One region of the Streptomyces sp. NBC_00448 genome, then DNA from elsewhere that is predicted to be linked to it. Evidence: riboswitches for the same ligand, from Rfam matches in the RefSeq annotation. Region 1 holds a riboswitch; each other region holds the start of a gene.

What was found. Region 1 has a riboswitch for cobalamin ahead of OG370_RS08740 (ABC transporter substrate-binding protein). Riboswitches for the same ligand answer to the same signal wherever they lie in the genome.
Region 2: it holds a riboswitch for cobalamin, as region 1 does, so the genes downstream of both, OG370_RS09780 (cobalamin biosynthesis protein) here and OG370_RS08740 (ABC transporter substrate-binding protein) in region 1, are expected to answer to the same signal.
Region 3: it holds a riboswitch for cobalamin, as region 1 does, so the genes downstream of both, OG370_RS01725 (CbtB domain-containing protein) here and OG370_RS08740 (ABC transporter substrate-binding protein) in region 1, are expected to answer to the same signal.

Annotation. Positions count from the first base shown of each region.
Region 1 is NZ_CP107913.1:2,063,680-2,066,942, reverse strand. It holds gene OG370_RS08745 (FecCD family ABC transporter permease) at 1-175, opposite strand, end outside; gene OG370_RS08740 (ABC transporter substrate-binding protein) at 172-1,269, opposite strand; cobalamin riboswitch at 1,289-1,492, opposite strand; gene OG370_RS08735 (G1 family glutamic endopeptidase) at 2,007-2,714, opposite strand; gene OG370_RS08730 (NAD-dependent epimerase/dehydratase family protein) at 3,039-3,263, opposite strand, start outside.
Region 2 is NZ_CP107913.1:2,284,246-2,287,508, reverse strand. It holds gene OG370_RS09785 (cobyric acid synthase) at 1-232, opposite strand, end outside; gene OG370_RS09780 (cobalamin biosynthesis protein) at 229-1,206, opposite strand; cobalamin riboswitch at 1,309-1,439, opposite strand; gene OG370_RS09775 (hypothetical protein) at 1,833-2,045, opposite strand; gene OG370_RS09770 (inorganic phosphate transporter) at 2,057-3,263, opposite strand, start outside.
Region 3 is NZ_CP107913.1:368,691-371,953, forward strand. It holds gene OG370_RS01715 (bifunctional o-acetylhomoserine/o-acetylserine sulfhydrylase) at 1-591, shown strand, start outside; gene metX (homoserine O-acetyltransferase MetX) at 588-1,802, shown strand; cobalamin riboswitch at 1,834-1,959, shown strand; gene OG370_RS01725 (CbtB domain-containing protein) at 1,997-2,215, shown strand; gene OG370_RS01730 (CbtA family protein) at 2,245-3,111, shown strand; gene OG370_RS01735 ((2Fe-2S)-binding protein) at 3,162-3,263, shown strand, end outside.

The DNA.
Region 1 (3,263 bases):
CCCGCGGCGGTTCGTGCACCGAGCCGACGGCGAGGCCGAGCAGGCACATCGCCACCAGCGCGGCGGCGGCCACGGCGAGGGCCACCGCCGCGCGCCCCGGTCCCGCCGGGCGCGCGGTGAGCGGTTCGGTCGGCTGGTCGGCCGGGCGGCCGGTGGGCGGGTCGGCCGCCGTCACGACGCGGGGTGCAGCTTGGCCAGTCCGGCCGAGACCTGGGAGGCGCCGTCGGCCAGGAGCACGCCCGGCGTCGACTCCGAGAACGGTACGACGACGAACGCCCGCTTGCGGACGGCCGTCAGCCGGCTGAGCACGGGGTCGTGCTCCAGGTAGGCGATCTTCGACTTCGCGGTGTCCCAACCGGCGTCCGCGAGGACGATCGCGTCCGGGTTCGCGGCGGCCACCTTCTCCCAGCTGACGCTCTGCCAGCCGCCCGGCAGCGAGCCGAAGACGTTGTGCGCGCCGACGGCGTCGAGGATGAGCTGCGGTCCGCCGTGGCCGGCACCGACGAAGGGGGTCTTGGTGTCGGAGTCGTACCAGAGCACGTTCAGGCCCCTGCCCGCGCCCTGGGCGGCCAGGCCGGCCAGCGTCTTCTTCTGCCGCTGCTCGATGGCGGTGGCCCGCGCCGTCACCCCGAAGGCCTTGGCGACGTCCGTGAGTTCACCCCAGACCGCCGCGAAGGACGCGGCCGGCACCTGCTTGCTGTCGGCGCAGCCGAACGGCGACAGGTAGGAGGGGATGTGCTCGGCATCCAGCTCGGCCCGGGTGCCGGCGACCTTGTCGGTGAAGGCGCTGGCGTAGGAGGCGTAGAGGAAGTCGGGGTGTGCCGCGAGCAGCTTCTCCTTGGTCGGGTACTCCTTGCTGAGCACCGGAACGGAGTCGTAGGCCGCTTTCCACTGGGCCGGGATCGTGTCGTCGAGGTAGGCGGTGCCCGCCATCCGCGTCTGGAGGCCCAGGGCCAGCGCGACCTCGGTGGCGCCCTCGTTGAGGGTGACCAGGCGCTTCGGGGGTGTGGACACGGCCGTGGTGGCGCCGCAGCTGCGCACGGTCACCGCGGCGGGGTGGCCGGACCCGGTGGAGGTGGCGGGGCCCTTCGCGGCGGGGGCTCCCGTGCAGGCGCCCAGGGCGCCGAGGGCGAGCAGGGCCGTGGTGGAGGCGGCGAGTCGGGCGGCGCGGGCCCGGCGCGGGCGCGGGGCGCGGTCGGGTCTCGGGCGCGCCCGCCGGCGTATGAGCTGATCGATGCGGTGGAACGGGTGCAGCGCGCTGGTCGGCACGTGTTCTCCAAACCCTCGTGGAAGATGTCGCGCCGTGGCCGGTCTCCTGGCTTCCGCGTCAACGCTCCGCGGCCGGCCTTCCCAGGCGACCCGTCTCGGTCCCGCCCAGTGGCCCCGACCGTCTGCACGGTCGGCGAGGGCCGCGCAACTCCGCGGCTACAGTGGCGAGGGCCGCACCGGCTTCTCCACCGGTTTCCCGTGCACCACGGCAAGCGCACGCTACCAAACGCGACAACCCGCCCGACCAGCCGGAGGGTCCCAGGTCAGCGGGACGGGCGGTCGGGCATCGGCCCGGCGGTGGCCTCGACGCGCCGGGGCCCGGTGCCCGCACCGGAAACCGCCCGTCCGGCGCGACCCGGCTTCGCCGTCGCCCGCGAGCTCGACGCCCAGGGTCACCACGTCGTACTCACCGCCCGCGGCCGCGACGCGGCGGAACGGCCCGCGGCCGAACCACGGAGCGACGGACACGCGGGACTCGCCCTGGGCCTGGACCTGTCCGACCCCGCCGGTACGGCGGCAAGCGGCCAACCACCCCGCCCGGGCCTTCGGCCGCCGCGACGCCCTGGTCGACAAGCGCCGCGCCATGCCGAACGTCCGGCCGCTGTCCGGGCCGGACGCGTAGACGGACGCGGTGCACACCCCGCTGGACGTCGCCCCGCGCTCATCCCGCCCGCCGCAGACGCGTCGGGGCCGGACGCGAGCGAACGCGTCCGGCCCCGAGGAGAACTGACGAGACGTCAGCCCGGGATGATCGAGAACGACCCGCCGTTGAGGGCGGTCTCGGTGTACGGGCCGCTGTCGATGGCCTGCGGGTTGTAGGCGTCGAACGACTGGCCGTCGACGGTGATGCCGCTGAAGTCCTGCTCGTTGAAGGACGGGTAGCTGCCGGTGGGCGACTCGATCACGGCCTCCGCGCTCGCGTCGGACGCGTTGAGCGAGGACTGCGTGGTCTTCGACCAGCCCTTGGTGGTGTCGGCCAGCTTCAGGCTGTAGGAGCCGCCGCCGTTGTCGACCACGCTGGCGGTGAACACGTCGCCGGCGTCCACCGGTTCGTTGTAGTACACGGGCGAGGCCGGGTACATCTCGTACCAGCCCGAGTACTCGGGGCCGCCGCTGGAGCAGTCCACCTGGACGCCGGTCTGCTCGACGGTCTGCGAGCCGTAGCCGTCGATGCCTATCCACGGCGCGTACAGGTCGTTCGAGGAGTTGCAGGTGACCTGGGGCATCGTCCACGAGCCGGAGATGCTGGTGAACGAGCCCTGGGCGATGTAGCCGCCCCAGTTGCTGTCGCCGGAGAAGCCGTGCAGCGGCTGGGCGAAGTGGTGGGCGCCGAACTCGACGCTGGGGGCGGCGGCGCCGGCGGGACCGGCGAGGGAGGCGCAGGACAGGGCGAGCAGCGCGGCGGCGGCGGCCCTGGTGGGGGCTGCGGTGCGGAACTTGTGCATCCGGTGAACTCCAAAGGTGTGGGAGTTGCGAGGGTGGTGGGGGGAGTCGGCCTGCCGTCCGTGGCCCGTCTGGTTGTGGGGGAGGCTGGCCGACCAGGCCGGTGTAGTGATGCTGGCGCCGGGGGCGGGTGGCGTGGAAGGCCCCGGCTGTTACCGGATGGCGCAATGGCGTGAACATGACAACACTCGGAGTGGTGACAGACCTCGGCGGTGAAAGCGCCTGGCCCCAGCGGGAGTTCGGGCCCGGGACGGCCCGGGGACGGACGCCGGCCGCCCGCGGCCAGGAGACCGCGGGCGGGTGGGGGTCACGGATATGACGGCCGGTCAGCGGTAGTAGCAGCCGCTGTCGAGGTCCTCGATCAGGGTGGGGCCGTCGGGCGTCCAGCCGAGCAGCGTCCGCGTGACGTCGCTGCCCGCGGCCATGTCCGTTCCGTAGAACTTGGTGAGCCAGCCGAAGTGCTCGGCCGCTTCGCCGGCCGGGACGGAGGCGACGGGCAGGCCCAGGCACCGTCCGACGGCTTCGGCGATCCGCCGGGTCGGGATGCCGGT
Region 2 (3,263 bases), 220 kb from region 1:
GCAGCACCGGGTTCATCAGCGCCGACGGCTCCACCCGGGCGGCCTGCGCCTGCATCGCCTGCGCCCGGCCGATCTCGGCGCCCTCCCGGGTGACGTACGAGTTGAGCGACATGTTCTGGCCCTTGAACGGCGCGACCCGCAGGCCCTGCCGGGTCAGCCACCGGCAGATCCCGGCGGTCACCACGCTCTTGCCGGTGTCCGAGCCGGTCCCGGCGACCAGCAACCCCTTCACGCCGTGCCTCCCTCGGTCGTGGCCGCGGGCGCCGCCCGGCGCGCTCCGCGTGCCGCCGACAGCAGCACCGACGCGCCCAGCGCCAGCGCGCCGACCCGGCGGGACAGCCGGACCGCGCGCCGGATGTCGGCCGGCGCGGGCGGGCGGAACCCGGCGCCCAGCACCGGGCGGTGCTCGGTGCGGCCGCCGTACGACAGGGTGCCGCCCAGCCGCAGCCGCAGCGCCCCCGCGAATGCGGCCTCGACCGGGCCCGCGTTGGGCGAGGGGTGGCGCGGCCCGTCGCGCCTCGCGGTGGCCAGTGCGGTCCGCGGATACGGTCCGGCCAGCGCGGCGAGCCCGGCGGTGAGCCGGGCGCCCGGGTAGCCGACGGCGTCGTCCAGCCGCGCGGCGGCCCACCCGAACCGCAGGTGGCGCGGGGAGCGGTGGCCGACCATCGCGTCCAGGGTGTTGGCGGCGCGGAAGCCGACCAGCCCGGGCACACCGGCCAGGCCGCCCCACACGAGCGCGCCGACCACCGCGTCCGAGGTGTTCTCCGCGACCGACTCCACGACCGCGCGGGCGATCGCGTCGGCGTCCAGCGCGGCCGGGTCCCGCCCGCACAGGTGCGGCAGCCGGGCGCGGGCGGCGGCCACGTCCCCCGCCTCCAGCGCCGCGCCGATGGTGCGGGCCTCCCGTGCGAGCGAGGTGCCGCCGAGTACGGACCAGGTGGTGGCGGCGGTCAGCGCTACGGACAGCGCAGGGCGGCCGCGCACCGCCCGCTCCGTCAGCGCGGCGGCGGCCACGGCGCCGCCGACGCACAGCGCCGCGTACGCGGTTCCGGTGCCTCGGTCGTCGCGCCACAGCCGCTTCTCCAGGGCCCCCGCGGCCCGCCCGAACCCGGCCACCGGGTGGCCGCGGCGCGGGTCGCCGATCAGGAGGTCGCCGAGGAAGCCGAGCGTGGCGCCGTATGCGAAGGCGCGGTCGGCACGGGTCATGTCCGGGTCGTCTCGGCGGCCGAACGGCCGGCGGCCTGCGTGCAGGGCATCGCGAAGTCCTCACTCAGGGTCCGCGCCCTGGCTCGACGTGACCGGCGGTGAGAGTCTCCTGGCTCCCGGATCTACGCACTCCCGGGCCTTCCAGCCGGGCGAACCGGCCGTGACCTACAGGGTCGGGAGTGCACTCCCCGGTGACAGTGGCGGGACCGCGTCGGATTCGCACCGACTTCCTCTCCTGCCGCCGTATGGCTCCCGGCAGTTCACCACGCCCGCGGAAAGCCCGTCAACCGACCCCCCGAGTGCCCCTGCCTGCGGATTCAGGGACCACCTCCCGGTGGCGGGCTGCCCGCGCCGTTCTCCCCCAGAGCTTCGGCTGGGAGGTACCCCCACGCGGCCCTTGGGTAGCTGCGGCTTCCTCCGCGAAAAGAGCGCCACAAACCCAGGCGAGGCTCTGGGCGGAGAACTCCGCGAGCAGCAGGCCACCGGCCTGCGCGTCCCCGAAGGGGCGCGGGGAACTGCGCGACAAGCCACCGTGGACCGCGAGATGAACGTCGACCGCAAGGGGCAGGGCCTGGGGGCGCCAGGGGAGGGAGCCGCACTCACGTAGGGCGCGGCCCCCCGCAGGGCTACCCGGCGATGAGGTGGATTCCGTAGGCGACGGCGGCAGCACATGCGGCGAAACAGACATACGCACCGGTGCGGGTGAGCACCGCGGTGCCGCCGGTACCGCCCCGCCGGGACAACCCGACGATCCCGAGCGTGAAGACGCCCACGAGGCCGACCGTGGACAGGAGGGTGACGGCGAAGACCGTGCCGAGCGCGTGCCAGTCGATGCTCATGACGTGCCCTTTCAGACCGTGGTGGGAGTGGAGGCGGCAGGCGGCACGACGGCGGGGATCACCGGGCCGGCGGGCGGCACGTCGGGGGAGGGGGTGTGCGCGGGAGGCGCGGGAACGGCGGGAGCCGCCGTGGTGTCGGCGACGGTCACCGGGACGATCTGGACGGCCGGTACGGCCGGGGCGGATATGGGGGCGGGCGCCTCCGCGGCCGCAGCCTCCTGCGTCGTGGCCACCGCACCCACGGGCTCGTTGACGTTCGCGTGCGTGACCGGCTTGCGGCGGGCCGCCGTACGGACCACCACGCACACCGCGAGGCCGAGCACCCCGACCGTGGTGACACCCCAGGTGCCGCGGTCGGCGAGGTAGGCGGCGCCGCCCGCGACCAGGCCGGCCGCCGGCAGGGTCAGCCCCCAGGCGGCGACCATCCGCCCGGCGGTGCCCCAGCGGACCACCGCCCCGGTGCGGCCGAGCCCGGCGCCCAGTACCGACCCGGTGCAGACCTGGGTGGTGGACAGCGCGAAGCCGAGGTGGGAGGAGGCGAGGATGGTCGCCGCGGCGCCGGTCTGCGCCGCGAAACCCTGCTGCGGCTGGATGTCGGTGATGCCGCGGCCGACGGTGCGGATGATCCGCCAGCCGCCGATGTAGGTGCCGAGCGCTATGGCGGTGCCGGCGGAGCAGATGACCCACAGCGGCGGGTTGGAGCCGGGGGCCAGCGAGCCGCCGGCGATGAGCGTGAGGGTGATGACGCCCATGGTCTTCTGGGCGTCGTTGGTGCCGTGCGCGAGCGAGACGAGCCCGGCGGAGGCGATCTGCCCGGCCCGGTAGCCGCGCGAGGTGGCTGCGGGATCGGCGTTACGGCCGAGCCGGTAGGTGAGCCGGGTGGCGAGCATCGAGGCGAGTCCGGCCACGACGGGCGCGGCGACCGCCGGGATGATCACCTTGGTGACGACCGCGTCACCATTGACGCCGTGGGCGCCGACCGAGACGAGGGTGGCGCCGATCAGTCCGCCGAAGAGGGCGTGCGAGGAGCTGGAGGGGAGCCCGGCCAGCCAGGTCACCAGGTTCCACACGATCGCGCCGACCAGCGCGGCGAAGATCATCGCGGGTCTGATTCCGGCCGACTCGTCGACGATCCCGCCGGAGATCGTCTTGGCGACCTCCACCGACAGGAAGGCGCCGACCAGGTTGAGTACGGCTGACATTCCCACCGCGACGCGG
Region 3 (3,263 bases), 1.7 Mb from region 1:
TTCCCCGACTTCAGCACGCCCGACCCGAGCTACCACGGGCTGGAGTACTGGCCGGCGCTCGGCCCGGGGGCGTACGCGATCAAGCTGCGCGTGCAGCTGCTGCGCGACCTGGGTCCCGCGCTGTCGCCGCACTCGGCGTTCCTGCTGCTCCAGGGCGTCGAGACGCTGTCGCTGCGGCTGGAGCGGCACTCCGCGAACGCGCAGGAGCTCGCGGAGTGGCTCCAGGCACGCGACGAGGTCGCGGTGGTGCACTACCCGGGCCTGCCGTCCAGCGCCTGGTACGAAGCCGGGCAGCGCTACCTGCCGCGCGGCGCGGGCGCGGTCCTCGCCTTCGAGCTGCGCGACGGAGCGGAGGCGGGCAAGCGCTTCGTGGACGCGGTGCGGCTCTTCAGCCATCTGGCGAACATCGGCGACGTGCGCAGCCTGATCATCCACCCGGCCTCCACCACGCACAGCCAGCTGGACGAGGAGCAGTTGGCGGCCACCGGCACCTCGGCCGGCCTGGTGCGGCTGTCGGTCGGCATCGAGAACGTCGCGGACCTCAAGGCGGATCTGGACGCCGGGTTCCGCGCGGCCAAGGGCGCGTCCTGACCGTGCCGGGGCGCACGGCCGCGGAGGTCCCCCTGCCGCCCGCCTCCGGGGCGTGGCGGCAGGGGGACCCGCCCGGGCGGCGCCGCTGGCACCCGCTCTCCCACCCGCTGCCGCTGGAGGCGGGCGGTGCACTGCCGGGCGTGCGGCTGGCGTACGAGACGTGGGGGCACCTCGCGCCCGACGCGTCGAACGCGGTGCTGGTGCTGCACGCGCTGACCGGTGACAGCCATGTCGCGGGTCCGGCCGGACCCGGCCATCCGACCGCCGGGTGGTGGGACGGGCTGGTCGGGCCCGGCCTCGCGCTGGACACCGACCGCTTCTTCGTGGTGGCGCCGAACGTCCTGGGCGGCTGCCAGGGCAGCACCGGCCCGGCGTCCGCGCGGCCGGACGGCCGCCGGTGGGGCAGCGCCTTCCCGTTCCTGACCCAGCGCGACCAGGTCGCGGCGGAGGCGTCGTTGGCGGACGCGCTGGGCGTCGAGCGGTGGGCGCTGGTGGTCGGCGGGTCGATGGGCGGGATGCGGGCGCTGGAGTGGGCGGTGGGCCGGCCGGAGCGGGTCGGGTCGCTGCTGCTGCTCGCCTGCCCGGCGGCGGCGAGCGCCGAGCAGATCGGGTGGGCGTCGGTGCAGCTCCGGGCGATCAGGGCGGACCCGGGCTGGCACGGCGGCGACTACCACGACGCGGCCCCCGGCGGCGGCCCGCACGCCGGGCTCGGGCAGGCCCGGCGGCTGGCGCACCTGACCTACCGCAGCGAGCCCGAGCTGCGGGAGCGGTTCGGCCGCGCCGCGCAGCACGCCGAACGCCCTTGGCACGGCGGCCGGTACGCGGTCGAGTCGTATCTCGACCACCACGCGGACAAACTGGTCCGCAGGTTCGACGCGGGCAGCTACGTGGTACTGACCGAGGCGATGAACGCGCACGACGTCGGGCGGGGGCGGGGCGGCACCGCGGCGGCGCTGCGCCGCGTGACGGCACCGACGCTGGTGGCCGGGGTGGACTCCGACCGGCTCTATCCACTCGCGCAGCAGCGGGAGTTGGCGGCGGGCATCGCGGGCGCGGACCGGATGCGGACAGTCCGCTCGCCGTACGGGCACGACGGCTTCCTGATCGAAGTGGATCAAGTGGCGTCGCTGGTCGGCGAGCTGACGGCGGGTCTCAGGCTCCCGTATCCGGATCGGGAGCAGCCGGCCCGCCGTGTGGCGAAGGGCACGTGACATGCGTTGACGTGCACATTCTGACGCCCGTACGCTGATGGTTCGTGAAGGTGTGAGGAAGCCGGTGGGAATCCGGCGCGGTCGCGCCACTGTGTACCCGGTCGCCTCCAGGGGCGTTCCGGGAAGTCAGACACTTCGCCGTCACGAAGCCCCATATGACCGAGGGACGCAGCATCCCCGAAGGAGGCACCACCGTGAGTTCTCTGTCCACCCACACGTCGTCCGACGCCACGCCGGTCGTCCTGCCCGTCTCCAAGGCCGTGCTCTGGCTGGCCGGCACCACGATCCTCGCGCTCGCCGTGTACTACTTCATCGGCGTCGACCAGGGCGCGGTCTCCGTGTTCGGCAGGGACATGCACATCCACGAGTTCGTGCACGACGCGCGGCACTTCCTCGGTTTCCCCTGCCACTGACGGCTCTCACGGCAGGCGGACAACTCGACATGGAGAAGCGACTCGTACTGCGCGGCGTGCTCGCCGGCGCGATCGCGGGGCTGCTCGCGTTCGTCTTCGCCCGGATCTTCGCCGAACCGCAGATCAACAAGGCGATCGACTACGAGAGCGGGCGGGACGCGGCGCAGAACGCCCTCGACAAGGCCGCGGGCCTGCCGGCCTCCCCGGCCGGCCCCGACCTGTTCAGCCGCACCGTGCAGGCCGACGTCGGCATCGGCGTGGGGCTGATCCTCTTCGGCGCCGCGATGGGCGCCATCTTCGCGGTGGTGTACACGGTGTGCCTGGGCCGGGTCGGCAACGTCCGGCCGCGCACCCTGGCGCTGCTGGTGGCCGGCGGCGGCTTCCTCGGCTTCTACCTGGTGCCGTTCGTGAAGTACCCGGCGAACCCGCCGGCGATCGGGCACGAGGACACCATCAAGGCCCGCACCGGGCTCTACCTGATCATGGTGGTCTGCTCGATCACGCTGCTCGCCCTGGCGGTGTGGCTGGGACGGCGGCTCCAGGAGCGGTTCGGCACGTGGAACGCCACGCTGCTCGCCGGCGCGGCCTTCCTGGTCGTGATCGGCGTGGTGATCGGCCTGCTGCCGGCGCTGGGCCATCTCGCCACCAACCGCGAGCAGTACGGCAACCACGGCACCGAGACACCGGTGCCGCTCACCGACCCGCACGGCCGGATCGTCTACCCGGGCTTCCCGGCGGACGTGCTGTTCAAGTTCCGGTTCTACTCGGTGGCCGCGCAGTTGCTGCTCTGGTCGGCGATCGGGCTGGTCTTCGGGCCGCTGGCGGAGCGGGTGCTGAGCCCGGCGCCGGCCGGCCGGACCGTCCGGGCGCCCCGCGCCGACCCGGTCAAGGCGTGACGGCGCGCGCCGTGCACGGCCACCCGGTCCCTCGGTGACATGGTGGCGCGGTGAACGACGATGACGTGAGAGCGGCCCTGGCGGAGCTGGGGCCGTTCTTCGCGGTCGAGGCGATCAAGGCGATCAAGGCGGTCGAGCCGGTCCAGGCGGCT